3 regions of the Paenibacillus barengoltzii G22 genome follow, and region 2 is predicted to be linked to each of the others. Evidence: riboswitches for the same ligand, from Rfam matches in the RefSeq annotation. Region 2 holds a riboswitch; each other region holds the start of a gene.

Region 1 (10,465 bases), on a different contig from region 2:
TTATCTTTAAGCACCCGCCGGGTGACTTCCAGCCGGGGATGCGGTTCATTCGTTATTTTGATGTAGGGGAACGTCTTGTCATCCTTCAGGAGGATATTATAACGCGGATGATGTTCTTTGATCAGGTTACATTCCAGGATCAGTGCTTCCATATTGCTCGCGGTCACGATGTATTCGAAGTCGCGGATCTCGGATACGAGCAGCTGGGTTTTCCCGTTATGGCTGCCTGTAAAATAGGAACGGACCCGGTTCTTCAGCACTTTGGCTTTACCGACGTAAATGATCTTACCGTCCTTGTTCTTCATTAAATAACAACCCGGGGAATCGGGCAGCAGCGCCAGCTTATGTTGGATTCGCTCCATCGCTTTCTCATAACTTAACGTTTCATTAGCCGATGTGTCCAAGCTTCCTCCTCCTTTCTCCACTCCAGGTTAACGCAGAAAACGCCTCCGGCCCAAACCGGAGGCGTCATCCAAGGCGTCAAGCGACGCGCCTGATCGTCTGGATTATTGATGTTTAGCGATCAGGTTCTTCAACGTGTCCTTCGAGTTCAATCCGACGATTTTATCGACCGGTTGACCGTCTTTGAACAGGATCAGCGTAGGAATGCTCATCACGCCGAAACGGGAAGCTGTTTCTGGATTGTCATCCACGTTCAGCTTCGCGATCTTCACGGAGTCACCCACTTCTGCGTCCAGCTCCTCCAAAATCGGAGCGATCATTTTGCAAGGGCCGCACCATGGAGCCCAAAAATCAACAAGAACCGGACCTTGTCCTTCGATTTCCGCATTGAAGGACTGATCGGATACGTTCACGATAGCCATGATAATTTCCTCCTTATTTGGGTTGCCCGGCCTAGCCCATTCATGGCTGAAGCGCAAACAACTGGTAGTCGAAAAAATGGAGCAGTCAGCCCAAAAAGCTGTTGCCGAACACATTATACCATACTACACTGAAAAAAAGAAAGTGTATGGTAACGCCTTCTTTACAAAACGAAAAAAGTTTGGTTATACTAAGAATAACCTGAAAACGGATTGTCTATGACATATTTCATTGACGAGACGATAATTTCCTGAGGAGGCCCATCGCCATGGATGCTAACACGCATGCGAACGATCCGCGGCAGCATATCAACGAAGAACCCCGCAACGATCTGTTTGATTTGATGAACGGCTTTTTTGGCATGCTGACGTTCATGATCGTGATTTTCTTCGGCATGGTCATCATTAAATTTATCGCCAGCTAGGCGGTAACCAGACCTCGAATTAAACGAAAGAGCCGGGTGCTCCCCCGCGAAGGGAGGTGCTCGGCTCTTTAACTTATGTCCGCGGATGTTCCATGATTACGCTTGACCGCGCTTATTCGTCCCATTCACCTGAACCACGGTAACGAACGGAGCGATCCGATCCATTAAGCGTTGGCCTTTATGCCGCTCTTCCCCGTCCTTGCTCGTAAAGCTCAAATGCTTCTCCAGTGCACCCAAGGAATAGTTGGATGTGTAGAACGTGGGCTTCCGGTTCATTCGATAATTCAAAATTGCGCCCATGACATGGTCGCGCACCCACGGATTCAGGTTCTCCGCACCGATATCGTCAAAGATCAGCAGGTCTACCTGCTTCATCATTTCCACCGTTTCGCGCAGCTTGTCGCTGTCCTGCAGCATGCTCTTCAGCTCTTCCACAAATTCCGGCATATAGACGATGGCGCCAGAGTAACCTTCCTTCGCCAGTTCGTGCAGCAGATAGCACATCAAGAACGTTTTGCCGGTGCCAAACGGCCCTTCCAGATACAGCCCTTTCGTCTGCAATCCAGATTCCTTCGTTTCATTAATATAGCGGAACACTTGTCCTACCGCCGGAGCACGCATGGCATCCTTCGTCATAATTTCCACTTCGTCATAACCGGCTTCCAGCGCCCGTTCATCTACATAGAAGCTATGAATCCGTTTCTTAACGGACAATTCGCGCTCATATTGCAGTTGCTTGGGGCATGGCACCTGACGATCCACAAGCTGCGGGCTTCCGCCCACCTGCTCGACCGTCAGCTTCGTATAATGGCCAGGGAAATCGTTGGGACATTGCTCCAAGCCCGGGCAGTTCGCGCAGTGCTTGCTGTCGTTGATGTATTGATACAGCTTAGCCATCCCGCGAGTTAGCTGCTCCTGTCCCAGCTCCGGATGTTGGTCCCGGAGTTCCTTCACCAGCGGGTCATTCATCAGACGTGTGGTCAGCTCCTCGGAGCGTTGTTTGAATTGCGTGCTTTTCATCTGCGTCAGCAGTTCCCCCAGTGATTCCATAGGTTGTGTCACCTTCCTCCCCCAAGCCAAAACGGACTCAGACTTCCTTTTTATGTTTGCCGGATTGCATACGCTCCGCCATCTTAATCAGTTCAGCTAACTCTTCTTCCGATACAGCCGTCTCCTGGCCTGTCCGCTCCACAATTGGGATTTCCGGCTTAGGCTTCGTTCCGCGGCTGCCATAAGTTCGCGCCCGGCCTCCTCCGGAGGCGGCACCGCTGGATTTCTCCTTGACCTTCTCCTTCACCTTCGACTGGTCGCGGATATATTGCACGGCCTGCTCATACGTGTTGATCTGCTTCAGCAGCATGTTCGCGGCGATCGCATCGATGAAATTGCGATTGATCCGCTGCTCCCCGCCTGAGGTGAGCAAGGACATTAAATAATGGATCAGTACGTTGATGACTTCGCCGGGCAGCTTGTAATTCAGATCGATTTTCTCGAAAATGTCCAGCAAGTTATCCGGAATCGATCCCGGGAAGAACGTCTTCAGCAACCGGGTATACGGCTCATTGCGAAGCATCATATTATATTGATGAATATCGCATTTGCTTTGGAATTGCGGCGGTACGTCCACGTAATACTCCATCTGGACCGCAACCTCCTCCGCCACGCCCCCCGCTTGAACGGAATCGTCTTCTGCCTGCGGCTCCTCACCGCGCAACGCGACGATTTTGCCATAAGCCACCTCGCGTTCCTCCTGACGGCGCTTGCCTTGGCGGAACTGCAGGTTGGCCCTGTGCTGGAGCGCATCCAACAGGATCCCGCCGCCTGGATCAAAGACCCCGTCCTCGTCCAACAGCCGGCAAATATCCTGGACGCTTAAATCGTACTTGCGGGCCACATAATTCACCACCCCCATCCCTTCCGGGTCAAAGCGCAGCGCCTCAACGAAGGAGCGGTTCTGGGACTCGCGCGGAAAACGCAGGATGATGTCCGCATAGTTGATCGCATCCTCTTCCAGCGCCAGCTTGAGCCCCGGCTGCCTAGCGATCGACGTCTCGGCGATCGCCTGCTCCAGCTCATAATCTATCGAATGCGTGTTCAGCTCAAAGATCTCATAGAACGGAACCGTAATATTTTCCTTATTCAGGCCAACTCCTGACCATGCCTCCGGTTCTCCGCGGAACAACTGCTCCCGCAGAGACAGCACCGCGAACTTCCCGATCTTATCTCGCAGCAGCAAAGTCAGATGCTGTGTCCGGAAAAATTCCGCCGGTGCCAGCGGGGCCTGAAGCTCATATTCGTAAATATAATCATCGCTGTCCGGAACATAGAGCCGGTTCGTCTGAAGCAGCCCGACCGCCTCCAACCGGGATGTCTGCTCAATCAGAAACTTCCGCCCTTTCTCGCTTGGATCGAGGCCAAGGGTCAGGAACAGCTTCCGCTGCTGCTCCACCTCCGAATATCCAACCTGCTCCTGGGGAACATGCTCCGCAAGCAATCGGTACAGCGAAATTGCGAACGCCCCGACCATCGGTTGATAGATCAAACCTAGCATTCTGCCATCGACGGGACTGAGTCCGAAGTCACGATATACGCAATAACGGTGATTTTCAGTAAAATGCAGCATGTTGTTCATGCGCACGGCTTCATCGCTCCTTCCCTATCACGTCCAAATAGACTTCCTCTATTTTAGCATAAAAGACGTCGTCCTGAATCGCCCCCAGCCTACAAAAATCTCCCTTTTTCTTCCTGAGCTGCACCAGGGCTTATGTTCTCGGTCGAATAACCCCAAAAAAAGAACCGCCCCCTGATAGGGCGGCCCTTGACCTCTCTTCTTCTTCATCTATTTGTTATGTAAATGCCACTCTTCTAAATAAGAGCGATCTCCGGCTAAAAAACGCCGAACTTCATCAATCGAGACCCCCTCCTCTTTTGCCATGGCGAGTAAAATCACCCATTCCGGGTCAACGTTGCCGGGGTCATAAGAAATAACCTGGGCGGATTTCTTCAACAACAATCTCCTCCTAAGATCATTTGGTTTTGTCCCAGGCAGTCCAGCCATCTTAGTATTCCTACCTTAGATCTGAGACTTTGCGCCCCTGCTTTTCAGCAGGTTTACCCTTATCTGGTGCTTCTGAGCTAATGCATCTCCTTAGTTAGTAAGCATCTTGCTAATTATTATAGCGTCTAAAATTTGAAAAGTATGTCATTCTACGTAAATTCACCAACCCGTTTTCGTCGAAAAAGATAGCTTATTTTGTTTAATCCCGAACCCTCTTGTCAGATTGGGCCAAAATTCGACACTGATCGAGAGCTAAACATTGTTTCTTATAGAGAACACAAACTGTGAAAACGGATGAAAATTACTAGATATTCTCAGGAAAAGAAAGATAATTGTTCCTGTTTAAGAACAAATTGCTGGATTTTCGCCTTTCCTATCCTTAAACATTTCGGGTATATTCGAATCACAGCATCCGTTCTCAATAACGAAATTAATAGCGAACAACAGGAAGTAATCCGAATTGATTTTCTCGACTCTGCACTTATGAACCCGCCAGGTTGACACAAGCTTTGGCGAATTCACCAACGTACGCGAGGATCACACGGAAATGAAACCTGCCGATTCTGTCCGAGCCGAAGGATGGGGAGGACGACGTTGGCGTAAGAGAACGCGATTCCTTCGGAAGTAGGTGAATATCATGCGCATTCGTAAATGGTTAGGCAACGCGCTGACGTTCCTAATGGCGGCGGCCTTCTTTACCGTGGCGGGCTCAGTGGTACTCTCAAAGGTTTTCGATAGCGAATCGACCATCTATGGTTATCAGCTAAGCACAGTTCTGTCCGACTCAATGGACCCTGTCATCCCAAGAGGTTCCGTCGTGATCATTCAACCGGGCGGAGATATGACCCGTTTTAACGTCAGCGACGTCATCACCTTTCAGTCCAGGGATAACAAGCGGATAACCCACCGGATTGTTGAGGTGACACAGGACGAACACAGCGGCCAGGTGCTGTATCGAACAAAAGGCGATAATAACAATGCTGCCGATGTGAAACTGGTACACCCTGCGCATGTAACCGGCGTATATACCGGATTAAACATACCGTACGCGGGCTATATTTTAAGTTTTGCCGATTCGAAAACAGGGAAGGTCACCCTGTTGATCCTCCCAGGACTCCTCTTATTTCTTTATACGGTTGTTGTCCTGTGGAAAGCGATCGCCAGACTAGAAGATGAAAAACCGGAAGTGCATCATTTGCAGTCGGACGCGAAGTCCCCAGCCAGAATTGACGCATCAAACCAAGCCGAACAAGGACAAATGCATCGTTGAACATCCGACTTAACACCTTTGTCCGATATCATTTATTCTGATATAATGACATCAAAAAATATTTTTCTGATAGAAGGGCGACGGCTACATGGCAGAACATATAGGCGAGCGTATTCAGAAACTACGGCAAGACCGAGGGTACTCCTTGTCCGAGCTGGCGGAGAAGGCGGATGTGGCAAAATCCTACCTCAGCAACGTGGAGCGTAATATTCAATCGAATCCCTCGATTTCCTTCATCCAGAAGATAGCCGACGCTCTCAACGTCTCGATCAACCTGCTATTGTACGGCGACCGCCCCGCACCGGAATTACTTGATCCGGAATGGTCGGAGTTGGTGCAGGAAGCGATGACTTCGGGCGTCAGCAAGAAGGAATTTAAGGATTTCCTTGAATATCAGAAATGGAAGCGAACCCAGCAGGAATAACGATACAACTAGTAAATGTACACAGAGAAAAAGCGCGAGACCTCAGAGGTATCCCGAGGCACTCGCGCTTTTGTTTTAAAACATTTTGTATCCGCCTAGCCGCAGCTTTCGAATCGTCCAACCGCTCAGGATCGCCCCGCACAGCCCGGCGAATGCCGTCAAATAATCGACCAGCCGGAACGATGCCAGATAGGTCCCGAAGCTCTGTTCATGGTCCCACAGCGTATAGACCACAACCGGCAAAATGACGATGATAAAGACGTACGCCGGAAACCAGGTTGTTTTCATTAACATATTCAAAATGAAACCGATGCCGAACATCATCACGAAGAAGAGAACCATCAGCACCAGTACGATGAGCCAACCCATCGACTCTTCCCCCACCCTTCTATAGGTCATTCAAAAAGGCATCTTTCGATCACGAAGCGGTCAATGAAGGTATGCAGCGTCCAAACTTTTTTTCGAATCTTCATTGACTATAAAGTAAATCACACTTCATCAAGCTAGTAGTAAGTTTACTAGATATTATGTAACGAAGCAATGAACTTTACATGAAAAATAAGTGAATCGATTTGCTCCGTTTAGGCTCCATGCGATACAATAAGATACGTATTGGCAATTCGTAAATGAGGATCAGAATGAATCTAGGAGTGATTATACATGAACGAAGCTACTCTAACCTTAGAAGGTTGGTATGCGCTTCACGATTTCCGCACGATCGATTGGACCGCCTGGAAAGCGGCAGATGATGAAGAACGCGCCGGGGCTCTGGAGGAGCTGCATACGTTCCTGAAAGAATGGGATTTGATGGAGGAATCCAAAACGGGCAGCACTGCGGTGTATTCGATCGTCGGACAGAAAGCCGACCTCGTGTTCATGCACCTGCGCGAAAGCCTGGAAGAGTTGAACGCTTTGGAGACGGCCTTTAACAAAACAACTTTTGCTGAATATACGACCAAAGCCTACTCCTACGTCAGCGTTGTAGAACTTAGCAATTATCTCGCATCCGGCGGCGGTGACCCGAAGGCAAATCCAGAAGTGATGGCCCGTCTGCAGCCGATCCTCCCGAAGACGAACCATATCTGCTTCTATCCTATGAACAAAAAGCGGGAACTCTCCGACAACTGGTACATGCTGACGATGGAACAGCGCCGCGAAATGATGCGCAGCCATGGCCTGATCGGCCGCAGCTATGCCGGCAAAGTGAAGCAGATCATTACCGGTTCCGTAGGACTCGACGATTGGGAATGGGGCGTAACTCTATTCGCCGACGATGCCCTGCAATTTAAGAAGCTGGTGTATGAAATGCGGTTTGACGAAGTCAGCGCACGTTTTGGCGAGTTTGGTGCTTTTTACGTCGGCAATCTGCTGAATGCAGAGCGTTTGGACGAGATGTTGAAAGTGTAACTCCATATCGATAAAAAAGTAGGGTGTGCCGCCTCGTGCGACACACCCTTTCCTATTCTTTTAATCTTCCGCTTCCGCCTCTGCCTCCATCGACTTCAGGAACTCCGCCGTCGCCCGATCGCGTTCCCGGCTCTTCTCCTTCAGCCGTTCGATGGCTGGCTGGATCAGAAGGTCCACTTCCTTCTGCACCGTATAAGCCAAATCGTAACGCTGCTGCGATTCCAGGTAAGATCCCACTTCCATCAAGGCGTTATAGCGATCCAGCTCATCCCGCGTGAGCAGCCCTCGAACCTGTACGCTGCAGTGACGCATCTTAGAAGAATCTTCCTTTCTTCAACACCAGCGGAATCCCGCCGATAATGAACAGATAACGCATATCCACCAGCTTCTTCAATTGGGCTGCAACCCAACCTTTATATTTCTTCCCAAATGCGCTGGCGATCGCTTCCCCTTTACCCAGCGAAGCTACGGTTCCTTTATTGCTGAACACAAATTTCTTAAGCTCTTTGCCGCGAATGGCCGCCACCACGTTTTGCGCACAGGTAACCCCTTGCTGCATGGCAATTTGGGCCGTAGGCGGGTATGGGCGCCCTTCCGGATTAAACATCAGCGAATTGTCCCCGATGATAAAGACATGATCATGACCAGGTGCACGCAAATAATCGTCGACCTTCACGCGACCGCGCGCGGTCTCGAAACCTGCCGCTTCAATGAGACGGTTCCCGCGGATCCCGCCGGTCCAAATAACGGTTTGCGACTTAATTTCCTCACCCGTGGCCAAAATAACACCATCCGGCGTGCATTCCTTGATCGCTACGCCAATCTTGAACTGTACACCCTTCTTCTTCAGTACGTCCATCGCATATTCAACCAACTCCGGATCAAAGCCCGGCAGAACTGTTGGTGCAGCTTCTACGTTGTACACGTTAACAAGATTTGGATCAACGTCGTACTCCTTGCACAGCTGCGGAATCCGGTCAGCCAGCTCGGCAACGAATTCAATGCCGCTGAAACCCGCACCGCCAACAACGAAGTTCAAACGGTCAGTCCGGCTTTCGTCCATTTTATATAGGGCAAATTGATATTCGATATGCTGGCGAATCAAGCGCACGGAATTGATGCTGCGGATCGTCATTGCATATTCCGTCAGGCCCGGGATGCCAAAGGATTCCGGTTCGCCGCCCAGCGCGATCACCAGATAATCATATGAAAGGGTTCCGTCCTGCAGCACGACCTTCTTGTCGGCCAGACGAATCTCCTGCACATTCGATTTCACAAGATCGATTTTAAATTCGTCAATTAATTTGGATATGGCCACTCGGGTATGTTCAATGGAGTCCGTCCCGGCTGCCGGCATATGCAGATGCGTCGTGAAGTAGTGATAATCATGCCGATTCACTAGAGTGACGTCCGCTTCATTGTAGTTCAACTCTTTCTGCAGCCGCTGCGCGGTAAGAATGCCGCCATAACCCGCACCAAGAATCACTATTTTGGGTATGGTACTCATGTATTTTTCTCCTTCCAATATTACGCACTCTATATTTGATTTAAAGCCAATAACGCAATGTGAAAATTAACACATAAAAAACCACTCTGTACCAACTCAAACCGTTTCAGTCATCCACACATTTGGTCAATCCAGAGACATTTGTCACATTTTAGTACTAGTTTAAACCTTATTTGTAGGATGAGCAAAAGTCTTCTGTCGTATAATCATAAATGTACTTTTTTCGTCACAAATATGAATGCATACATTTGAATGATATCGGCTTTTGCCTAAAAGATCAAGTCTTATTTTACCCGTAATTATAGGACTTTCAACGGATTATATTCCAGATTTTCGACACTTTTCATCTTGCCTTTCCAAACCAGGGATTCGACCATTATAATAAAGTAGAATTGACATTTTAGTTATAGAGAAAAAAGAAACCATCTGGAGGTGTTTGACACGTGTCAACCCAAAATAACGCCGAATTCACAGACCTTCTGATTGTTGGTGGTGGACCGGCGGGTATGTTTGCCGCTTTTTACGGCGGAATGAGAAAAGCTTCTGTTAAACTGATTGAAAGTATGCCTCAGCTTGGGGGGCAAGTGGCTGCCCTTTACCCTGAGAAATATATTTATGACGTGGCTGGCTTTCCTAAAGTGACCGGGCAAGAGTTGATCAACAACTTGCATGAACAATTAAAGCTGTTCGAACCGGACGTACGTCTGGAGGAACGGGTGCTGCAAATTGAGAAGAAAGAAGAGCGCCATTTTGTGGTGACCACCGATAAGGGCGTTCACTATGCGCGTGCCATTATCATTACTGCCGGAGTTGGCGCGTTTGAACCTCGTCGTCTGGATCTTCCGAATGCAGCCCACTTCGAGCAAACGAACCTGCATTATTTCGTCAGCGATATGAACCGGTTCCGCGGCAAAAAAGTGTTGATCAGCGGCGGCGGCGACTCCGCAGTCGACTGGGCACTGATGCTGGAGCCGATCGCTGAGCAAGTGACGCTGATTCACCGCCGCGATAAATTCCGGGCGCATGAGCACAGCGTTGAGAAGCTGATGGCTTCCCGCGTCCAAGTCATTACCCCAACGGAAATCGCAGAGCTTCACGGTGACGATCGCATCGAACGCGTCACGCTGGCGCACGTTAAGACGAAGGAGACTCAAGAGATCGTTGTGGACGACGTGATCGTCAACTTCGGATTTGTCTCGTCGCTCGGACCGATCGCAGAATGGGGCCTTGAGATTGAAGGCAACGCTATTGTCGTCGATTCCCGGATGGAAAGCTCGATTCCAGGTATTTTTGCGGCCGGTGACATTACGACATATCCCGGCAAATTGGACCTGATTGCGGTCGGATTCGGCGAAGCACCGACAGCGGTCAACAACGCTAAGGTCTATATCGATCCAGAAGCGAAGTTGTCCCCAGGTCACAGCAGTAACTTGAAGCTGTAACCATAAGCAGTGAATTCACGTTCTTACATGTTCTAGTAAACAAAAGGGTATCTTACCTTTACGGAAGATCATATCGTAAAGGAGAGATACCCTTTGCCATATATATGCCCG
Region 2 (10,465 bases):
GTTCAGATAAACCGGGACATTCCACTTCTCTTCCAGTTCAAGCAATCGTTGAGGGTTGTTATCACATAACGCCGTAAGTACCGCTCCATCCGTGCTATTTATCGATTCGATATGTTTGTTCGCAATATGGCCGCATCCGATAATCGCAAAGTGAATCATTAGAATTCCATCTCCTTTTCTCTCGGAGTTCGTCTTTGCTGACTGCGTTTGGAGCCCCCTCGCTTCTCCAGCAGCATCGAGACGCATAGCCCTGCAAATAGACCGATAAAGCCGCCGATCGCATAGTTCAAGATCTTCCGGGGGCTGACGGGAATTGAAGCCTCTTCCAGATTTGACTTGTCCAAAATCATGACACTGGAACTCTCCACCAGCTCTTGCGATTTCTCAATAAAGCTTTCGGCGAAGGCATTGGCAATGGCCACCGCATCCTGCGGATTGTCATGTGTGGCTTTGATAATAATTACTAGAGTGTCGGGGTCTGTCCTGACTTTGATCCGTTTTAATAATTCATATGCCGTTTCCTTGGTCTGTAGTTTATTTTTTGCTTCATTGGCAATAAATCGACTCTCAATCGCATCCTCATACGTTTTAGTTAACATCTGACTGGCCAAAAATTCGGTGTAAGTCCCCGCCTCGGTAGAAGCAATCGTAGCTACCAAGCTTGCTGTCGCTTGATATTGAGGTTTGGCCAGCGTATTAACCAAAAAAACGCCTCCCTCACAGACTAGAAGCGTAACAATAAAGGCAATCATGTGTTTTCTTAAGATTTTAAACAAACCGCTACTTTCCAATAGCTCCACCTCAGTCGATGTCAGAATATCACTCCAAAATAAGTCCCAGAAAATCAGTCATGAAAAAATAGGATAGGCATTTAAAACTAGGAAAATAGTCACCTAAATATAACCTTATATTAACACAAATTGCAATCAAGAGAAGAATGTTTTTTGTGACGCATTTGAGAGACAAACAAAAAACAGGTTTATGAAAAGACGGTTGTCTCCTCATAAACCTGTTAAACTCTATCAAAGTGATGATTTATTATAAGTTCGATACTACCTCAACATTGACGTTCGATTTTGCCAGTTGGATGTTGAAGGCTTGTCCCTTAACGATGTTGTCCTTAACCACGATATCCTTCTGGATGCAATTCGCAAGATAGGTGGTCAGGTCGATTCCGCCCTTCGTTGTTTCAATTTTGTTGCCCTCGACCGTTCCGTTCTCCGCATTCTGCCAAGTCCAGATTCCTTTCTCGGCATGCTCGATCGTGTTGCTCGAAATGGTGAAGTTCTTCGTATTCCCTAAGCGAATGCCCGTGGTTCCCGCAATCACACTTTGCTGCCCCATTTTAATCTTGTTCCCTTTGATGGTCACATGATTAACGGTCTCATCGGCGCTGACTTCAATCGCAGCGTAATAACTGCCAACCCCTTCAATGCGATTGTCCGAAATGCTGTTGTTCGAAGCGTAGACGCTGATGCCAGCGTACATGTCAGGAGCCAACTGACCTTTATCTTTACCTTCGTAATAGTTGTTATTGAGATAGGAGTTCGTGATGACATTGCCGCTGACCGTAATCCCTTGGGCGTAAATCTTGATCGCACGTTTAGCGTTGAAGCTGAAGGTATTGTTGGCAATCAAGCTGCCCGCGTCCCGGCCCGTCCCACGATCCAGGTTCGGGTCTTCATAGAAAATCCCGTCCCCATCGTCGGCTGAACCGATGTGATGGATGTTGGAGTTCGTGATTCGAACGTTCGATGCAACCTTCTCTGCCGATCCCCAGGTTGTTGTAATATAGATGCCTCTGGAGATCAAGCTGCCGGCTGTCAGATTCACAGCCTTGATATTATAAATTTCAGAATTTGTGATTTCAATGTGATTGGTATCGCCATAAATGACAATCCCCGAGACGACACCCGTATAATAATCGCTGGCCGGGTCACTGCTATGCGTCGCATTGGCTGCCGCGATCCGATTCACCTTGACGAAGGAGCTGCCTCCCCCGATAACCAGAACACGATTTACGGCATGATTGCCATCCAGCATCAAGTCGGAAATTTCAATCCCAGTACCCGATGCATGGATCATTTCCCATCCAAATTTGTGAGCATCTGCTTGAATGATCGACTTCTTGCCTTCGCCTTTAAGCGTAGTTCCGCTCTCAACGATCAGCGTGTTCACTGGATTCACCAAGTATGTGCCTTCAGGTAAATATACCGTTCCTTTGCTGCTTGCTGCGAGATCCAAAGCCCGTTGAATTGCCGACGTATCGTCAGTCACTCCATCGCCTTTGGCACCTTGATCCTTCACATTAATCATTTGGGCGTCCTTTGGCTCAGCGTACGCAGCCACCGGATTTATAGAGAAGTTAAATAGGAATCCGACTGCAACGACCAACGTGATGAGCACGAATTTCTTAATCGATTGATTTGCTGCCATAAAGGACACCTCAAATTCGATAGGATAAAAAATAGAAAGCCCCCGTTTCAGGAAGCCTTCTATCTCATCCTGAAAACTTTCGGGAACTGGCTGGCATGTGATCTGCGACCACGAAGCCCCTGTAGCTTTGCGTCCCGCACTTTCATGCGGTTTGCCTTTTCGATGTTCTCGTATTCAATTCTGAGGTTTGGAGTGGAGTCAGTTTCTGAGGTTCGAGTCAATAAAAAAAGAACCAAATAACTATAGTTATAAGGTTCCTCATCGGAAACCTGTATGTAGGGAGCTGGCTGGCATGTGATCCTCGATCACGAAGCCCCTGTAGCTTTGCGTCCCACCCTTTCGAGCGGTTTGCCTTTATTCGACATTGCAGGCTTAAAATATGTTAGATTATGGTTCTATAGTAGCATATCATCTATGAATCTGTAAACTAGCACTCTACTAATATTTTACTAGACGACAAAATGTTCCATTGGATGCCTGATTCACATCCGGTCTTTATAGACAGAGGTTAATTCCTCCAGCACGTTCTCAATCGCATACGTCCCCGTAAGCAGATCTCGTCTTGCAGCTATCTCCTGCCGAAGCAAGGGATCGTGATATAACTGCAGAATCCGATCAGCAAAGGCATCGGCATCGCCGAGCTCGACCAGAAATCCATGGACGCCTTCCCCGACAAGGTCCCGGTTTCCCCTTACCCGAGTTGCCACCACAGGAAGGCCGCTGGCGATCGCCTCCATAATATTGACCGGCAAGCCCTCCTGCCGGCTCGAGGATACCGCTACATCCGCCAATGCGTAAATGTTCTCCATGTCCTTCCGGTGTCCGAGAAAGGTAACATAAGGTTCCAGCCCTTTCTCAGCAACGAGACTTTTGTAGAACGCCTCCAGTTTCCCTTTGCCGGCAAGCAGCAGCTGCACATTCGGAATGGCATCCTTTAATTTTTGGATCGTCTCCAGCAGGAGCGTCTGGTTCTTGCGATGAATCATTTCCGCCGCATATATGAGAACAAAACGGTCTTGTCCGACGCCATACTCTTCTCGCAATTGCCGCTTTTGTTCCGCTGTAGGCGGTTTAAATCTCTCGAAGCTGATCCCGACCCCATGCACAAAATGGATGAGCCCCGGTTTGAATTTCCCTCGTTTAGCCCGCTCGAAATCCTCATCATTCATCGTTACCAGAACGTCAGTATACCGAGAAAGCCACTTCTCCACCGGATAGTAGATCAACCAATTGATGCGAGAAGCCCCCTTGTAAAAATGAAAACCATGAGCAGTATAGACGACTTTCGTGCCTTTCCTTCGACTTTGGCGGGCAGCCAGTCTCGTTAACACTCCGCCCATAGGGGTATGACAATGAATAATCTCGTATCCCTGACTGTCGATAATTCTTTTTAGCTCCCGTAGAGCCTTGAGGTTATCCCTGCTATAGGGAGAACGCTGGATGGGAATATCAAACTGCTTGTCCGCCCATGGAACCGGCTCAGAACCATTCGCAGCCACATGAACCTCCCAGCCCTGATCCCGGAACCATTTCAAGTAAGGTAGATGAAATGCGTTAATGTGAGACACAACCGTAGCGCTGAATAACACCTTTTTGGGCACCCATACCATCCGCTTTCTAGTAATATAGTACCAAATATATCAGTATTTATAGGGGAGTTCAATCGCTGTTCTAATGTAAGTTTGGGGTGACTAGCCCATAGGGTTCTGATATATTAGTAGTTATCAAGTCCATACTCAAATCTACCTATCATTTTTTCTCTCTCAGGACAATTTAAGGTCCACTCCTGCCTGCATAGAACAGACTCTCACATCATTTCTCTCATCATCTCACGACAATTTAGGAGCCGACCGGCACAACATCAGATCAGACAGAATTCAGAAGACTTGCATTTGCATTGTAATAGGCATAAAGAAATAGTATAAAAGTTCCACTTCGTGTTTACACCAGATTTGGAAAAAGCTATGATTAACTTATGGATAAGTAACCAATTGAGTCAACTATGGGGTGGAAATTGTGAAAGTTTTAATCACAGGAGGCTACGGCTTTATCGGTTCCTTTGTTGCCGAGAGATTTCTTCGAGAAGGACATCAGGTTGTCATTATAGACAATATTTCAACCGGCAATGTAAATAATATCAAGTTTCCTCATACTTCCTATATTTTGGATGTAGAGAGTCCGAATTGCGAAGCGGTCTTTGAGCAACATGAAATCGACGCAGTGATTCATCTTGCAGCCCAGGTCGATATTGTTACTTCTGTGGAGAACCCCTACGCTGATACGAAATCGAACATTCTAGGCCTTACGAACATGCTTCAACTTTCTGCCAAGTACCATGTCCGGAAATTTATTTTTGCGTCATCTGCAGCAGTATACGGAACTACGCAAGAAATGCCTCTGTCCGAATCCTATCTTTGCAAGCCGGTATCGCCCTATGGAATTAATAAGCTTCTTGGTGAATATTACTGTGAGAAATGGAAAGAGCTCTACGACCTAAGCACGCTATGCTTCCGCTTCGCCAATGTATATGGACCTCGGCAAGGAACGATCGGCGAAGGCGGCGTCGTCTCCATCTTTATGGAGCGGGTGCGAGATGGGAAAGAGCTGGTTATCTATGGAACCGGAGAGCAGACACGCGACTTTATTTATGTGGAAGACGTCGCAGAGGCCATTTTTCTAGCTGCAGGCACCGAGCATTCGGGAGTGATGAATCTATCTACCTGTACAGAGAACTCGATCAATACGTTGATTGAGATCCTCTCTGAGCTTCATCCCTCACTCCCTAGTATCATTCGAGTGAATTCCCGCCCTGGAGATATCTACCGATCCGTTCTGAATAACGAGTTGCTGCGTTCCACCATCAACTGGACGCCAAAGTATTCCTTCAAGGAAGGCCTGATCCAAACCTACGAATGGTTTATGCGGGAATCTCAAAGCTTGACGAAAAAGAAGAAAACCTCAACGAATTCTTCCACCTTGTATAACGACGAGCAGATCCAAAATGAATTGCTTGGCTCGGCCCTGTCCCGAAACATTCGAAGTCTCTACCTAAGTCAGAACGAGCTGTATCTGGAAGGGACCCCTGTGCTCAAACCAGAAATTTTCACAGCGGTCATTCACTCCAGAATTCAAGCCAAGATGAAATTCGATACGGATTACGTTCTGCTCGCAATCACGAGCGAGGTCAGAGATAATGAACAGTTGCTTCATGCGGTTGATCGGACCCTGAGGGAGAATGATTATATCGGTTTAAGCGAGACCGGCACCCCACAAATTCTGCTGTCGAATGTCTCTCTGAACGATGCGGGCATTGTTATTGAAAGGCTGGCCCGGCAAGGAGTCGTTGCGGAATTCATTTCCGGAACCAATCCTACGAAAGGAGATTCAAAGCAACGGAATGATGGAGCAAACAACACTGTCCAAATGGGCTGAATTTAATCGCCGGCGGTGGAATTGTCGAAGTGATTATCATCGGTTGCAGCTTCCCCAATCTGAGGTATACGGTGAAATGCTGCTGTTCATGGATGCAAAAGGGAGGTCGTACCTCCCGCCACAGAACCCCTACCACTTGACCTACTTTTATCCAACAGCCACAAGCAAGGCTTCACGATCGAATAAGCAATGGCATGAGGTCGCCAACCTCATGATTGATCGATTGTTGGAGCTGAAAGGGAGAGTTATTTTACATCTCCCCCCGCATATTGAGGATGTTCGTCCATTTACCTGGAGAGGCTTCAAGAGCGATGTTCGATATACATACCAAGTGGAATTGCCCTATCAGATTGAAGAGGCCAGCAAATCCATACGCAACAAAATCAAGAAAGCTTCTTCTTTAGGATATTACACTGTAAAAAGTAACAATATGGATCACGCTTACCAGTGCCTCATCGAAACCGAACAGCGTCAAGGGTTCAGTCATCAGCTCTCCGTGGAGGATCTGAAGCTGGCACAAGATTTGATGGGGGAAGAGGCGTTCCGCTGCTATATCTGCTATTCACCGGAAGGTGAACCGGTCAGCACCAACATATCGCTGCTGTTCCATCCTGAATGGGCGACCGGTTGGATCGCCGGAACCAAGAGTGCACATCTGCAGAACGGTGTGGTTCAGATGCTGCAGTTATTTGAATTTGAGGATCTGACCTCCATCGGTGTCAAAGGATTTGACTTCACAGGTGCAAATATTGAATCCGTATCTAACTCCAAAGCAAGTTGGGGAGGCGATCTGGTCCCATATTATGTCCTTCGACGCCCCTCCTTTAAGGATATCGCCCGCGCTGGAATAGACTGGCTTCAATTTAATTCCAAGCAATCTCGCGGGAAGCGTTAGACATCCGACCCGAATAATGGGGCCGCTCCCTTTGCGGACGGATGCTTCAGATGAGACAGCTCAAAAACACCTCCAAGAACATGCGCTCCTTGTCATAAGATCGGGAGAGCATCTTGGAGGTGTTTTTTCATTGGATAGAAAAGAACCAAAGCACTAGGCCAGATTAATCCGTCGGATCGTCTCCATCGACACCTTTGGTTCACGGTTCTCCGTCAACAGACCGTTCACCTCCTGCTGCACGTCGGTAATTTGCGTATAGCAGTAGCCGCAGATGGTATCAATCGATTTAATCGCATTCGTGATGCCCTCGAATCTTTCGAGAAACGCCTCTTCACTGCTCACCTGGTTGCCGTAGCCCCAACCCGACTCGGATTGGAAGGCGATCCCGCCGAACTCCGTTACGAGAATGGGTTGACCGCGGTAGGCGTACCCCTGTGCGAGTGCATACTTCCAATTGTTAAACGAAATATTGTTCCCGGTGACCGCCTCCATGTCCTTATAACGCTCCAGGAAGCGGCTTCCCGATTCCTCATAATCGTGCAGCGTCAGAATGTCCGATACCGTATGCTCCCACCCGTCATTCGTAACCACGGGACGATAAGGGTCGATCGCTTTGGTCAGGTGATAAATCCCCTCGGTAAACTCCTGCTGCTTGCGATCCGTCAAAATATTCGCTATCCCCCAAGACTCGTTAAACGGAACCCAGGTGATAATACTTGGGTGATTGTATTGCTGACGAACAATTTCCACCCATTCTTTCGTAAACGCCTCAACTGCTTCATCATTAAACTCAAACGTCGCCGCCATCTCCGACCAGACGAGCAGCCCTTTGACGTCGCACCAATACAAGAACCGGTCGTCTTCGATCTTCATATGCTTGCGCACGCCGTTATAGCCCATCGCCAGGATTTTATCAATATCCTCCAGAATCGCTTCCTCGGAAGGCGGCGTTAAGTGCGAGTCCGGCCAATAGCCCTGATCCAGAATCAAGCGTTGATAAATCGGCGAATTGTTCAGCAGCACCTTGCCGTTTTCAATCGAGATCTTCCGCACTCCGAAATAGGAATAGACATGATCCACGACCTGACCGTCCCGGTACAAAATAAACTCCACATCATATAGATTGGGACGCTGCGGCGACCACTCGCTAAATTTCCACGGCCCTGACGCTTCATGCAGCAAATCCGCATCCGCCCGAAGCCAAGGCCGGTCGATGACCAGTCGCATCCGCTTTACCGTTTGCCCTTTCAACGAGATAACAGTCTCCAGCTCCAACGGGCTGCTGCCCTTCAAATCGCCTGCCACCTGATATTCGAAGGTGACCGATCGGCGGTCGAAGTCAGGGGTGATTTTCACGGCATCCACATGCGCCGAGTCCACAAATTCCATCCAGACCGTCTGCCAAATCCCCGTCGTTTGGACGTAGAAGCACTCGAAGTTTTCGCTCTGCCAGCGCTGCTTCCCGCGAGGCTGAGTGCAGCTATCGCTGTCCTCGACCTTCACCGACAGTATATTTTCGCTGCCAAAGGTCACATACGGCGTGATGTCAAAAGAGAACGCGGCATACCCGCCCTGATGCTGCCCGACATAGACGCCGTTGACCCACAGCTTAGCCCGGTAATCTACGGCTTGAAAGTGAAGGATCGCCCGCTTCCCCGCCGCCTCGGCTGGGAGCGTTAACTTCTTCTCATACCATACCTGAGGGTGAAACGTCTCCTCCCCGATCCCGCTCAGTTTGGTTTCGTACGTAAACGGCACCCGGATCTTGCGATCGGCCTGCAAATCCACGTACCAGTTCTCCCGCTCGCCAACATTGTCATCGTCAAAGCGGAAGTCCCACTCTCCATTCAGATTGATCCATTGTTCCCTTACAAATTGCGGTCTGGGGTAATCTTTGATATACATTTGGGTTGTCATCGGTTTACTCCTTTTCCTCTATCTATCTCGTCTCTCTCACTTGCATCTCCCTAAAGCTCAATGTCGAACCAATACTCCGCAGGCCTGCTCTTCCATGGAAAAAAGGATCGGAATCCGTATAATCCATCACCGGTTCCTCCTCCTGCCCCCAGAAGACTCGAATGCGGGAACCCGCCATCGCCACGCGCAGCGTATAGGTCTGTCCGGGCCTCATCTGAACGCGTCCGCTGCTCACCGCCAGCGACCCGTAATTGAGCCTCAGCAGCTGCAGCTGTCCATCAGAAATGCTGATCGCGTAGCCCATCGCCGAGTCCTGCACCTGATGCGGGAAATAAGACTCGTTCGTCATACGAACGAAGACCTGGCTTTCCCCGGTCATCCCATCCGGAACGTCAACTTGCACGGACAACTCATAGTCATCCCAAGCCGTATTGCCGACGAACAAGCGATCATCCGGCCCTCCGCTGCCTCTAAATCCGCCGTCAATGGCCTCAAGGGCGCCGTAGAGATCCTCGGCATCCACGGAATCGAACAGATTAGCCTCGTCATTTGGCACTTCCTCCGAGACGTAGAACGTCATTTCTTTGAAGCTGACTTGCCCCTTGCGCAGCTTGATCTTCAGCGGTTGATAACCTGCCGAGAGCTCCATCTTCCCCAGCTGGATCGTTTTCCACTCGGAATCGGCATCCAGTGCAATCTCAAAGGTTTGCTTCGTATTCCCGCTGCTCACCTCAACTGTGGCTGCTTCCTTCGAGGTCAACAGGCGCATCGTTACGCCATAAGTTCCGTCCTGGGCCACGTTAACCTTATAGGTCAGCCAATCCCCTTCCTGCTCCAGCTTCACAAAATAACTGCGATCCTCCGCCATGCCAATGGAAACCCCATCGGTCTTCCGATACTCCACCTCAGCAGCAGCAGGCGATTTTACCTGGAAACCACGGCCGGCGTCCTTCAAGTAATGGACCGCTTCGACGCTGCCCGGAAGCGGTTTATACACTTCAAAATCGCTGTTCCCGTTCACATCATTGGAGAACGCGGTATACGAAAGTGCAGGATCGGCCCCGAAGGCCGCATACCCGATCCGCCCCTGCACTGCGGCTTGCAGCGGCAGGTTGAACTTCTGCATCTGGTCGAAGTAAACGCGCACCGAGCTCCCGTCATTTTCCACTCGAACCGTATGAAGCTTCGTATAGTCGAACTCTTCCGGTAATAAGAAACTGCCGTGCGTCTGCGCCTGCCCCTGATTGACCTGCACCACCAACAGCTCCCCGATTGCGGGCTTCAAGCGCGCAGACCAGTAATTGTCCGAATCTACATAGGCAAAAATTGCATCGGCATAAGCCTCTTCATCCTCCACCGGCTGCTTCAAGCTCAGGTTGTATTCGGCGGTAAAGCCAGCGCTGGTATTTACCTTGCTCAGCCATCTGCGAGCGCCGTCCGGCAGCACCTCTTCGTCCCAGCTCGCCTTGGCTCCCGCCTTATCCAACCGGCTTTGGAAATCCGCTTGCTTGGGCACCGGCTGAGGAGTATTCGTCGGCCCCAGCACTTTCATGCGATCGCCGTTAAAGACGATGCGGTCGATATCCATTTGCCGCACCGGCGGACCTTCTGCGGAAGCGCCAACTAAATTGTGATACACCATATAGTAGGAATCCAAATCCGGCCCTACAAAGCTCGAGCTGTGACCCAGCCCTGCAAAAGAACCGGAGGTGTGGATGACCAGCGGGTTATTTTCCGGAATCTGATACTCTCCCGTTGGGTCGCCATGCGCCACGGCATAGTTAA
Region 3 (10,465 bases), on a different contig from region 2:
CCCCTTCGGATTTATGCAGCAGATGATTCGCTCTTGCCTTCTCTAAAATTTTCTGTTTGTTTAATCCCCGACCATCATCTCTCACGATAATCATGACTTCGCCGCCAACATTGAGCGCTTCCAGCGTCAAGGTTCCGGTTTCCGGCTTCCCTGCCTCCATTCGCTCTTGGGTGGTTTCTAAACCATGATCAACCGCATTTCTCACCAAATGCATCAGTGGATCTGAGATATGTTCAATAATGTTCTTATCTACTTCCGTTTCTTCACCTAACAGTTGTAACTGTACGTTCTTCCCAAGCTTTTTGCTCATATCCCGCACAACCCGATGCATTCGTTGGAACGTTGTGGCTAGCGGAACCATGCGGATTTCCATCACCTTGTCTTGAATTTCCTTGGTGATCTTCTGTAAATGACTTGCAGCCTTTTGAAACTGCTCCAGTTGCAAGCCGATAATATCCGGGTTTTGAGTGACCATCGCTTCCGCGATGACTAATTCCCCAACCAAATCCATCAGCTCGTCCAACTTGCCCACATTTACGTTGATGGATTTCCCTTGATAACCGCTTGTTGAACTCTTCGTCTCTTTAACAGTTGGATTGTCCACGATCGCGGGCTTAGAAAAGCTTGGTTTCTCTACAATGTTCTGCAAATCAGGAAGAGCTTGTATTTCTTGAACGACTTGTCCCTCTCCTTGAACCTCATCTTGGACCTCTTGAGCTTTCTCCTTGTCTGAAACCGCTTGTTCTCTGTCTAGTTCAACCTGCTCTAGTTCCAAACACTTCAGATAACTGGTTTGGGAGAGCACCGAGTAGATCTCGTCATACGTTTTGCTCGTCCGAATAAACAACTGAAATCCTTGATTTCGTATCGTCTCCGCCGATGTCGGATCTTCCAGCACGTCCTCCGGAATATGCCAGTAATCCTCGAGCTGATCCTTGAGTTGATGAACGATTTGATACGCTCTGATGTTCTCCATCTCGCAATCCTCAGTGAAGAGAATCTGAGCTTTAAAATTGTTCGATGGTCGAACTATCTCAGCCTGAGAAGCCCTTTCATCTGCTTTGGTAATAGAACGTTGTTGTTCAAGAGAGCCTAATAGCCCTTTAACTCTCTGCGTGATTGCCGTAAAATCTCCATCGGCGTGCTCGCCATGTTTGATTTTATGGAGCTCAATTTTCGTAAAGTCAACGCCCTCCAGCATCAAATCGGACAACTCAGACCAATCTTCCAATTTGAGATGGTGCTGACGTAAATATGAAAAAAGATCTTCTAATGCATGCGATAAGGTCGCTATATTATGAAATTGCATCATCGAGGAAGAGCCCTTAATCGTATGCATGATGCGAAAAATCTCGTTAATCATCTCTTCTGAGAAGAAATTCGCATTCTCACAAGTCAGAATGATTTCTTCCAGCTGTTCGACCAGCTGAGAGGTTTCGGTAATGTATGCCTCAAATATGGGGTCGCCTTGCTGATATCCCATCATTTCCCTCCCTATTCTTCCTGTGGATGTCGTACCCTTTACTGGTTTAATAAATTAAAGGAAAAAGCTTTTGCGTCACTGGTTTTCAGTTGTTTAACCCAACCTAATTAGTGAGACCGGCATTCAATGAATGCCCTACAATAAAGACGGTTTTACAGCATCGTACTTAAAACATGAGAAATGTTAGACAGCGAGGTTTGTTTCTCTACTGCTCCCAGATCATAGGCCACTTTCGGCATCCCATATACAACAGAGGATTGCTCATCTTGTCCAATAGTTCGGGCGCCTTTGCGTTTCATAGCCAGCAATCCTTTGGCTCCGTCATAACCCATACCGGTCAAGATAATTCCGATCGATTGATTCCCCGCCTCTTTCGCCACGGATTCAAACAACACATCAATCGAGGGACAATGGCGATTGACTTTATCGCCTGCAAAACATTCGACCACGAAATGATCTCCGGAACGCTTCACTCGCATATGTTTATCTCCCGGTGCAATCAGCACTTTGCCCCGCTCAATCGTATCGCCTGTTTGGGCTTCCTTCACACGAATCGATAAGCTCTGATTCAGCCGTTCGGCGAACATTCTCGAGAACATGGGAGGGATATGCTGAACGATAACGATACCTGGCATATCCTTGGGCAACGACTTTAACACGGTATAAATCGCCTCTGTGCCGCCGGTAGAAGCCCCGATGGCAATCACTTTCTTGGTTGTAGCAGGTTTCGCAGTAACCAGCTTCGTTGGCGGATCGGCAGGAGAAGCGGCCAGTTTCTTCGGTTGATGGACAATTTTTGCTTTCGAGCCAATCTTGATTTTCTCGATCAGTTCTTCGATAAACTTCTCCACATGCGATAACTTGTTATCCGGCTTCGAGATAAAATCAATCGCACCGGCGTTTAAGGCGTCAAACACGGACGAACTGATCGCGCTGACCACGATAACGGGAATCGAATACTGAGGCAGCAAGCGCCGAAGAAATTCAATCCCGTTCATTTTCGGCATTTGCACGTCGCAGACCATGAGATTCGGATGATATTTTAATATCTTGTCCCTTGCTTCGAATGGATCCGCAGCTGTAGCTACAACTTCAATGTCAGGGTCCGTCGTAATCCCGCGGGCAATCATTTCGCGAAACACCATAGAATCATCTACGACCAGAACTTTAATCTTATTTCTGACCTGCATCCAGGCAACTCTCCAATCGTTACTCTTTGCGATAAACCGCAGGCATCACGTACTTAAATTTGGTGTGATCCCGTTGGATCGTTTCGGAATGACCAATAAATAAATACCCTCCGGGGACTAGACTGTCGTAAAATTTGTGAATCAGTTGCATGCGCGTACTTGCGTCAAAATAGATCATCACATTCCGGCAAAAGATCACATGAAACTTCTTTTTGAAGGGGAACGGATCCATGAGATTAAATCGCCGGAAAACCACTTCGTTTTTGATTTTGGGCTTCACTTCATATTGGTTCATCCCATGCGGATGAAAATAATTATGTTTCCAACGCTCCGGCAACAGCGCAACCTCTTCACGGCTGTAAATCCCTTTCTTAGCTTCAATCAGCACCTTTTCCGATATATCGGTCGCCAACAGCTTTGTATCCCATCCGAGCCGAGCATTTCCAAAAAATTCATTGATCAGGATGGCTAAAGTATAGGCTTCCTCCCCGGTGGAACAACCGGCGCTCCACACCCTCAAATCTCGATCTTTGATTTTGGGGACTTGTTCGGGGAGAACTTTGGCGCGAAACAAATCAAAATGATCTGATTCTCTCATAAAGTATGTATGATTGGTTGTCATCTGATTGATAAACGTTCTTGCGGCTTCGCCGCTCTGATCGGTAGCAATATAGTTCAAGTAGTCCGAGAAATTTTCCATGTTCAGCGAATTCAAGACGTTCCACAATCGGCCCATTACCAACGTTCTCTTCTCGTCGCTCAAATGAATCCCAAAATTTGTTTTGATATAACCGGCTAATTTGATAAATTCCTTATCTGAAATTTCAATCATCACTTCACCTCCCCTATACGAAGAGAGAGCCATAAGACTCTCCCGTTTGAGAATTACACCTTCGTTGCCGAATTCATGTTATCCGTTAAAAGAAAAACCCTTCTAGTTGTCTGGAAGGGCATCGTCAATGCATGAATTCAGCAATTCAGTCATTGGCAACCTGGCAATCATAGCTCTATTTCAGAACTTTAGACCCATGGCTTTGCGTCATTACTTTTCAGTAATTTTGCCCAGAAAATTATGAAGGTGGTTTATGCGAAAAAGATCAGATTATGTCGAATTCGACAGTGATTTTCGACATATTTCGATTTGTTATGTAAGATTATAGCAGTGGTCTTGAAAAAAACAATGAACAAAACGAAAATTTTCAGGTTTAAAATGTAAGATAGGCGTATAGTCCTATTTTTAAATTAATTTTAGACAAATTTCAGAACTTTGAGAGTTTTCCTAACATCACCCGAACCCAAAAAAGCCCTGCCTCCCTCTCACATTTTTTAGTGAAAGTGGAAGCAAGGCTTATGGGAGGAAGTTCATCCTCAAGGACCCTGAGATTGCGATTTCAGCTGTCGCTGCTGTTATCGCAAATGCTGCTTTTAAACGCATGCTTTTTGCCAGTTTCATAGAGTTCGAACCTCCTATGTGTTTTGAGTTTCTGTACTCTATGATAAGGGCCAATATTAATGAGATATGCTGATAGTGTTAAATAGGGTTAAAGTAACAAATTTATCCCTCTCCACTTGCTAACCTCACATTGACCGTACTCATTATGGCCAGTCGCCACAACCGAGCCATCCGCCTTTAGACCAAGCGTATGCGCACATCCTGCGGCAATGGCAACAATTTCACGCCAGTTGCTGACCTCGCATTGACCATATTGATTCGAGCCCGCTGCCACTACGGTGCCGTCCGATTTCAATCCAACCGTATGGTAGCTACCGGCAGTAACTGCCATAATTCCGCGCCAATCCCCTACCTCGCATTGGTGATGCTTGTTCGACCCTGTGGCTACGACCGTGCCATCCGATCGAAGACCTGCGGTGTGGAGATAACCGGCCGCCACGGACTTGATATCATGCCACTGGCTCACATTACATTGGCCGTAGCGATTGTTACCGGCCATGATCACGGTACCGTCGGCGCTCAGACCAGCGGTATGCCAATCCCCTGCTGCGATCGCCACGATATCCCGCCAACTGCTGACTTCGCATTGGCCTTCCGCATTCCGCCCCACGGCCACCACCGTACCATCGCCTCTTAACCCAAGCGTTCTGCGCCAACCAGCCGCAATGCTTACGACTCCGCTCCATTCGCTCACTTCGCATTGCTGATGCCCATTCCAGCCCGTGGCAACCACCGTACCGTCCGAACGAAGCCCTACGGTATGCGACTTTCCTGTGTTCGTTGCCATATGAACATTACCTGCCGCCACCGCCACGATCCCCCGCCAATCGCTGACATCACACTGGCCATTTCGGGCATCTCCTACAGCCATCACTGTACCGTCCGAACGAAGTCCAACGGAATGCCGCGGGCCAGCCGCTAAAGGGATATTCATCTGGTGTACTCCTTGGAACGCCGATATTTTCGGAGAAACTGGCTCCATAGTTATCCCCCTTGCCAAGAAATCAAGCTATCCCCATCATACGAAAGGCTTCCTAAAAAAATCAAACAAAATCATAAGTTTCACGTCTCGAACCCGGAACGGTCGAAACTTATGATGAAAGTGTGTCATAGCTAGCCGCCCTGACTTGGGCGTGCTATTCGGAGGTGATGTATGAAGCGATCACCGCAAGTCGTTTGGATTACAGACGCCGACCAGCCGACGGGCAAAGCATTGATCCGTCGCTGGGCTAAGGATGGCGCCCATCTCCTGCTAAGCAGTCCGTCCAATGGCATAGAGATTGCAGCTGAAATCAACTTGGCTAAGGCTTCCGGCTCCAAAGTGCTCGTAAGCAATGTCGATTTAAGCTCCGGCACCAACGCAAACGAACTTGTGCTGCAAGCAGAACGGGAGCTTGGTGCCCTGCAGGTGCTGATCCATAACCATGACCTGTTCGTACCTTTTTCCGTTGAAGCCGGCTCTGAAGCATTGTTCCGCGAGGTGATCAACATCAACGCAAAATCGGCCTTTCTTTGCACGCAAGCTGCCGGGAAGGTGATGGCTGCACGGGAGTCTGGCTGCATCATCTATATTTCCTCCATCCATGCTGAGAAACCTAACGGCTCCTCCTTCGCCTACAGTGCCTCCAAAGGCGCCATAAAGCTGCTTGCTAAAGAAGCGGCCCTTGAGCTTGGGCGACACAGCATCCGTGTGAATACCATTGAAGCCGGCCCCATCCCAGGCGATAATGAGCGATTCCGCAGTTCGCTGACCACGCTCTATCGCAGCTACGAAACCAAGGTGCCGAGCGCCCGGCTGGGGACAGTGGACGATATCGCAAATGTTGCCTGCTTCCTGGCATCAGACGAGGCGCGTTACGTAAACGGCGCGGATCTGCGGCTGGACGGAGGATTCCTGCTTCATTATATGGATCACAAAATGAGACAACCAAGGAGCAGTGATTCGCCATGAGTTTAACAGGCAAAGTCGTTCTCGTCACCGGATCCGGAACTGGCATCGGTCAGGGAATTGCCGTGGAAATGGCCAAGAAAGGCGCTGTCACCGCTCTTCACTATAACCGGAGTGAAGCTGGCGTACTGGAGACCAAGCGGAGAATAGACGAATCGGGAGGCCATTGCTTGATTGTCCAGGCGGACATTTCGAAGCAGAGGGAAAATAACGCGATGATACACAAGATCGAAAGCCAGGTTGGACCAGTTGATGTTCTGGTCAACAATGCTGCCGTACAGTTGAATTACGATCTATTCAAACACAATGGTGAGACATTTGATCTCCTGTTCGATACGAATGTGAAGGGCTACTGGCAATGCATCCAAGCTGTAATACCCGGGATGAAACGAAAAGGAACCGGGCGAATTATCCTCATTTCGTCGGTGCACGCCAAACGCCCCACTGATTTTGACCCGGTGTATGCCATGACCAAAGGTGCGATCCGCATGCTGGGGCGGGAAAGCGCCATCGAGCTGGCACCTTATGGCATCACGGTGAACACAATTGAACCGGGAGCCGTAGATGTGGGCAAATCCCCCCGCATCTCACCGGACGATCCGGATGCAGAGAAGAAACGGGAAGCACGGCGTAAGCAGCAACAAGAGAAGTTTCCGTTGGGGCGCGTTGGCCTCCCCATTGATGTGGCTCATCTCGCCTGCTTCATCGCATCAGACGAAAGCGAATTCATGACGGGCTCTGCCATTCGACTCGATGGCGGGAGCATGCTCTTATAACCCGCATGGCTGCTGGCTGCAGCCAATCCTTCGCTAAGGAGTGATTTCATGGTAAATAAAGAAACATACGAAGAAACGCTGGCCCATGTCCGTACCTCCTCCAGCCCTTCGGAGCTCCGCATTACCGATATCCGCTTTACCGATATCGTCGGAGGACCGTTCCACAGCAGCCTGATCAAGGTCTACACGAACCAAGGGCTGGTCGGCTTTGGGGAAGTCCGCGACGGCGCAGATAAGGTATATGCCCTGATGTTAAAAAGCCGGCTTCTCGGAGAGAACCCGTGCAACATCGACAAGTTGTTCCGCCGGATTAAGCAGTTTGGGGGCCATGCCCGTCAAGGCGGCGGCGTCAGCGGACTCGAGATCGCACTTTGGGATCTGGCCGGCAAAGCGTACGGAGTGCCGATCTATCAAATGCTAGGCGGCAAGTTCCGCGACCGGATCCGCATGTATTGCGACACGGACGTTGTGGGCAAAGACACCGGCAAAGCAATGGGCGAGGCGCTGAAGAAACGGATGGAGGCCGGCTTCACCTTCCTGAAGATGGACCTTGGCATCGGACAGATCATCGACGAACCAGGCACCCTGAGCGCACCGCTCGGCTTCCTGGAGGACATGCGGGAGATCTCAAAGCGCCGGTACGCCCGAGACAAAGGTAACCTTACCGAACAAGAGCTTCGTGAAATCAAAAACCGCCATTATGACATATTCAACATCCCTCATCCTTTCACCGGCATTCACATTACCGAAAAAGGACTCGAGATGCTGGAGCAATACGTCGCTGAGGTCCGTTCCGTGATCGGCAGTCATGTACCGCTGGCCATCGATCACTTTGGTCATATCGGCCTGGAGGATTGCATCAAGCTGGGCCGGCGCATCGACAAGTTCAATCTTGCATGGATGGAGGATATGATTCCGTGGCAGTACACGGACCAATACGCCCGCCTGTCCCGCGCCGTGACGACGCCGATCTGTACGGGCGAAGACATTTATTTGAAGGAAAACTTCAAGCCGCTGCTCGAAGCCGGCGGCGTGTCCGTCATCCACCCGGACGTACTGACAGCCGGCGGCATCCTTGAGACGAAGAAAATCGGAGACATGGCACAGGATTACGGTGTGGCCATGGCGATCCATATGGCCGAAAGCCCTATCGCCTGCCTCGCTGCGGCTCACGTCGCCGTCGCCACCGAGAACTTTCTTGCACTTGAATACCATTCCTGTGACGTAGATTGGTGGGACGACATCGTGATTGGCAGCCGCCTTCCGGAAAGAATCGTCCAGAACGGCTTCATTACGCTGACGGACGCCCCCGGGCTTGGAATCGACGATCTCAATGACGAAGTGTTGGCAGCTCACCTTCACCCGGAAATCGGCGGCCTCTGGGAATCTACAGACCAATGGAACTATCATTATTCTAACGATCGGCAGTGGAGTTAACGCTCTGCTGCTTTTTTTATGTGTTTGTAAAAAAAGGATCGTCCTAACGGCATCTGCCGGTCAAGACGATCCTTCTCTCGAATATCCTTATCGGGCAGCGGAACCTGGGGTCATCTTGGCCGCCGCCTCCATTAAGCCGGTAATATAACCGACGCCAAACAGACGGCCAAGCAGCTCATACCCCGGGTTTTCGTTGCTCTCACCTTCCATCGTTGGCACGTGATCCGGTCTCGCCGGACCGTCAAAGCCTACCTCGTAATACGTCTTCATCGCTTCGAGCATATCCGTCTGACCATCGTCATGGAACGTTTCCTCGAACTTCTCGGGCGTGCCCTTCACGTCGCGGAAGTGAACGAAGAACAGCTTCTGCTGATTGGCAAAATGCCGAATCACCGCTGGAATGTCTTCGCCGGCCGTTGCCAGCGTCCCTTGGCACAGCGTGATGCCGCTGTACGCGCTGGGCACCAGATCGATCGCCCGCTGCAACGCCGCCGCGCTCGTCAAAATCCGGGATACGCCGCGAATTGGCGAAATCGGCGGATCGTCCGGATGAAGCGCCAGCTTCACCCGGGCGGATTCTGCGACCGGAACGATTTTTTCCAGAAAATAATGCAGGTTCTCCCACAGCTGCTCCTCCGTCACGATTCCAGCTTCCGTTAATGGCGCATTCGCCATCAAGCGGTGATCGTAGCTGGAGACAAGCGCACCCCCTCGCGTTCGGGTTGTCGTGGATGTGCGGAACCAGTTAAATTGCGCCATAAAGTTATAGCAAAGTACGGGAATGCCCGCAGCCCCCATATTCACAATAAGTTGCTGAAAAATCTCGATCTCCTCGTCGCGGCCAGGCGTCCCGAGCTTAATCTTGTTGCTGGGCGGCATCGATTCAATCACGGATAATGTCAGCCCAAAATCGGCAAACCGCTGCTTCATCCGGATCAGCGGCATCAAATCCCATGGCTTCTCCGTCTTCTCGTCCCACGGCAGCCCGCTGACCGCATAATTGATGTTCATCTGCTTCGACAAATACCACAGTTGATCGGGCTTAGATGAAAGAAATTCCGCAAGCTGCATTTGGTAATTCCCCGCTTTCTATCGCTTATTTGCCCGCCTTGGCCGCCAGTTCCTTGCCGAGCTTGTCGATCTTGTTAAAGGCCTCTTCAATCGATTGCTGACCGAACGTCACCGCGTCCATCTCCTTCTTATAGGTATCGACCCATTCCGAGAAGCCAGGAGCCGGAGAATAGAACGGCAACGCCTTATCTACAGACATATCGTAAATTTCTTTCCCAAGCTTATCTTTGGTTTCCAGATTCGGTTCCAGCTTCTTATAAATATCTGGGTTGATCGGGATGCCGCGGGTCAAACCCAGCACATCGCCTGCGGCTTCATCGGTGATAAACCATTTAACGAACTTTTTAGCTTCTTCCTTGTTCTTTGAATTGGTGCTGACGCTAAGGAAAATCGTGGACTGTGCCCAGCCCCCGCCTGTAGGACCAACCGGCATGTTCACTACGCCCACCTTCCCCGGCATGAGCAGTTCAAGCGCGCTGACGGAACCGGTGGTTGCACCTCTCGTCATGACCACTCCACTTGCCATCGGGTCAGCCTGCGGATCGTTTTCAAGGAAGGCGGCTGACTGTTCGGCAGGAGGTACGATTTTGTCCTTACGGAACTGCTCATAGGTTTGATAGAACTTCATGAACAGGTCCTTGTCGAGCGTAAATGTCTTTCCACCGTCAGACATAATCGGCGGTTTCCCCATCGCCGTCTGATAATAGTTATAAAAGTCCCAAGTGGTTGTATCGCCGATCGGGTATTTACCCTCCGGCAGCTTGGCACGAGCGTCCCTTGCCCATTGGAAAAACTCGTCATACGTCCAGTCCTTATGCGGCAGCGGAATGCCATACTGCTCCAACTCGACCTTGTTGAAGGCCGTTCCCTGGGCGTTCTGGCTCAGTGGAATGCCGTACAGCTTGCCGTCAATTTTCAGGTTCTCGATCACGTTAGGATCCACAATGCCGGTCAGGTCAATATCGGACAGATCCTCAAGTTGTCCCCGGCTGACGTATTCCTGAATATAAGCTGCATCCATCTGAAGGACGTCTGTCATCGTCTTGGAGGCTGCTAACGTCGGCAGCTTCTGCCAATACGCGTCCCAAGCCATAAACTCCGGTTTGA

Evidence for each region. Region 2 has a riboswitch for cyclic di-GMP ahead of C812_RS22400 (glycosyl hydrolase family 28-related protein). Riboswitches for the same ligand answer to the same signal wherever they lie in the genome.
Region 1: linked by a shared signal. The riboswitch ahead of C812_RS22160 (anti-repressor SinI family protein) and the one ahead of C812_RS22400 (glycosyl hydrolase family 28-related protein) in region 2 are both predicted to bind cyclic di-GMP.
Region 3: linked by a shared signal. The riboswitch ahead of C812_RS10445 (CheR family methyltransferase) and the one ahead of C812_RS22400 (glycosyl hydrolase family 28-related protein) in region 2 are both predicted to bind cyclic di-GMP.

Annotation. Positions count from the first base shown of each region.
Region 1 is NZ_KE159652.1:346,719-357,183, reverse strand. It holds gene uvrC (excinuclease ABC subunit UvrC) at 1-362, opposite strand, end outside; gene trxA (thioredoxin) at 507-824, opposite strand; gene C812_RS22165 (hypothetical protein) at 1,091-1,246, shown strand; gene dnaI (primosomal protein DnaI) at 1,343-2,296, opposite strand; gene C812_RS01730 (DnaD domain protein) at 2,334-3,884, opposite strand; gene C812_RS22160 (anti-repressor SinI family protein) at 4,086-4,253, opposite strand; cyclic di-GMP riboswitch class I at 4,288-4,372, opposite strand; gene sipW (signal peptidase I SipW) at 4,942-5,574, shown strand; gene C812_RS01720 (helix-turn-helix domain-containing protein) at 5,663-5,998, shown strand; gene C812_RS01715 (YuiB family protein) at 6,074-6,367, opposite strand; gene hemQ (hydrogen peroxide-dependent heme synthase) at 6,659-7,405, shown strand; gene C812_RS01705 (hypothetical protein) at 7,466-7,717, opposite strand; gene C812_RS01700 (NAD(P)/FAD-dependent oxidoreductase) at 7,719-8,912, opposite strand; gene C812_RS01695 (NAD(P)/FAD-dependent oxidoreductase) at 9,356-10,354, shown strand.
Region 2 is NZ_KE159654.1:590,367-600,831, forward strand. It holds gene C812_RS17420 (Gfo/Idh/MocA family protein) at 1-159, opposite strand, end outside; gene C812_RS17425 (YveK family protein) at 159-704, opposite strand; gene C812_RS22400 (glycosyl hydrolase family 28-related protein) at 1,039-2,436, opposite strand; cyclic di-GMP riboswitch class I at 2,515-2,602, opposite strand; cyclic di-GMP riboswitch class I at 2,712-2,799, opposite strand; gene C812_RS17435 (glycosyltransferase family 4 protein) at 2,919-4,046, opposite strand; gene C812_RS21635 (NAD-dependent epimerase/dehydratase family protein) at 4,453-5,868, shown strand; gene C812_RS17445 (GNAT family N-acetyltransferase) at 6,080-6,763, shown strand; gene C812_RS17450 (glycoside hydrolase family 2 protein) at 6,917-8,680, opposite strand; gene C812_RS17455 (family 43 glycosylhydrolase) at 8,703-10,465, opposite strand, start outside.
Region 3 is NZ_KE159653.1:464,547-475,011, forward strand. It holds gene C812_RS10435 (chemotaxis protein CheA) at 1-1,483, opposite strand, end outside; gene C812_RS10440 (protein-glutamate methylesterase/protein-glutamine glutaminase) at 1,636-2,673, opposite strand; gene C812_RS10445 (CheR family methyltransferase) at 2,693-3,505, opposite strand; cyclic di-GMP riboswitch class I at 3,657-3,746, opposite strand; gene C812_RS10450 (RCC1 domain-containing protein) at 4,215-5,108, opposite strand; gene C812_RS10455 (SDR family NAD(P)-dependent oxidoreductase) at 5,280-6,077, shown strand; gene C812_RS10460 (SDR family NAD(P)-dependent oxidoreductase) at 6,074-6,850, shown strand; gene C812_RS10465 (mandelate racemase/muconate lactonizing enzyme family protein) at 6,899-8,287, shown strand; gene C812_RS10470 (mannonate dehydratase) at 8,375-9,358, opposite strand; gene C812_RS10475 (ABC transporter substrate-binding protein) at 9,384-10,465, opposite strand, start outside.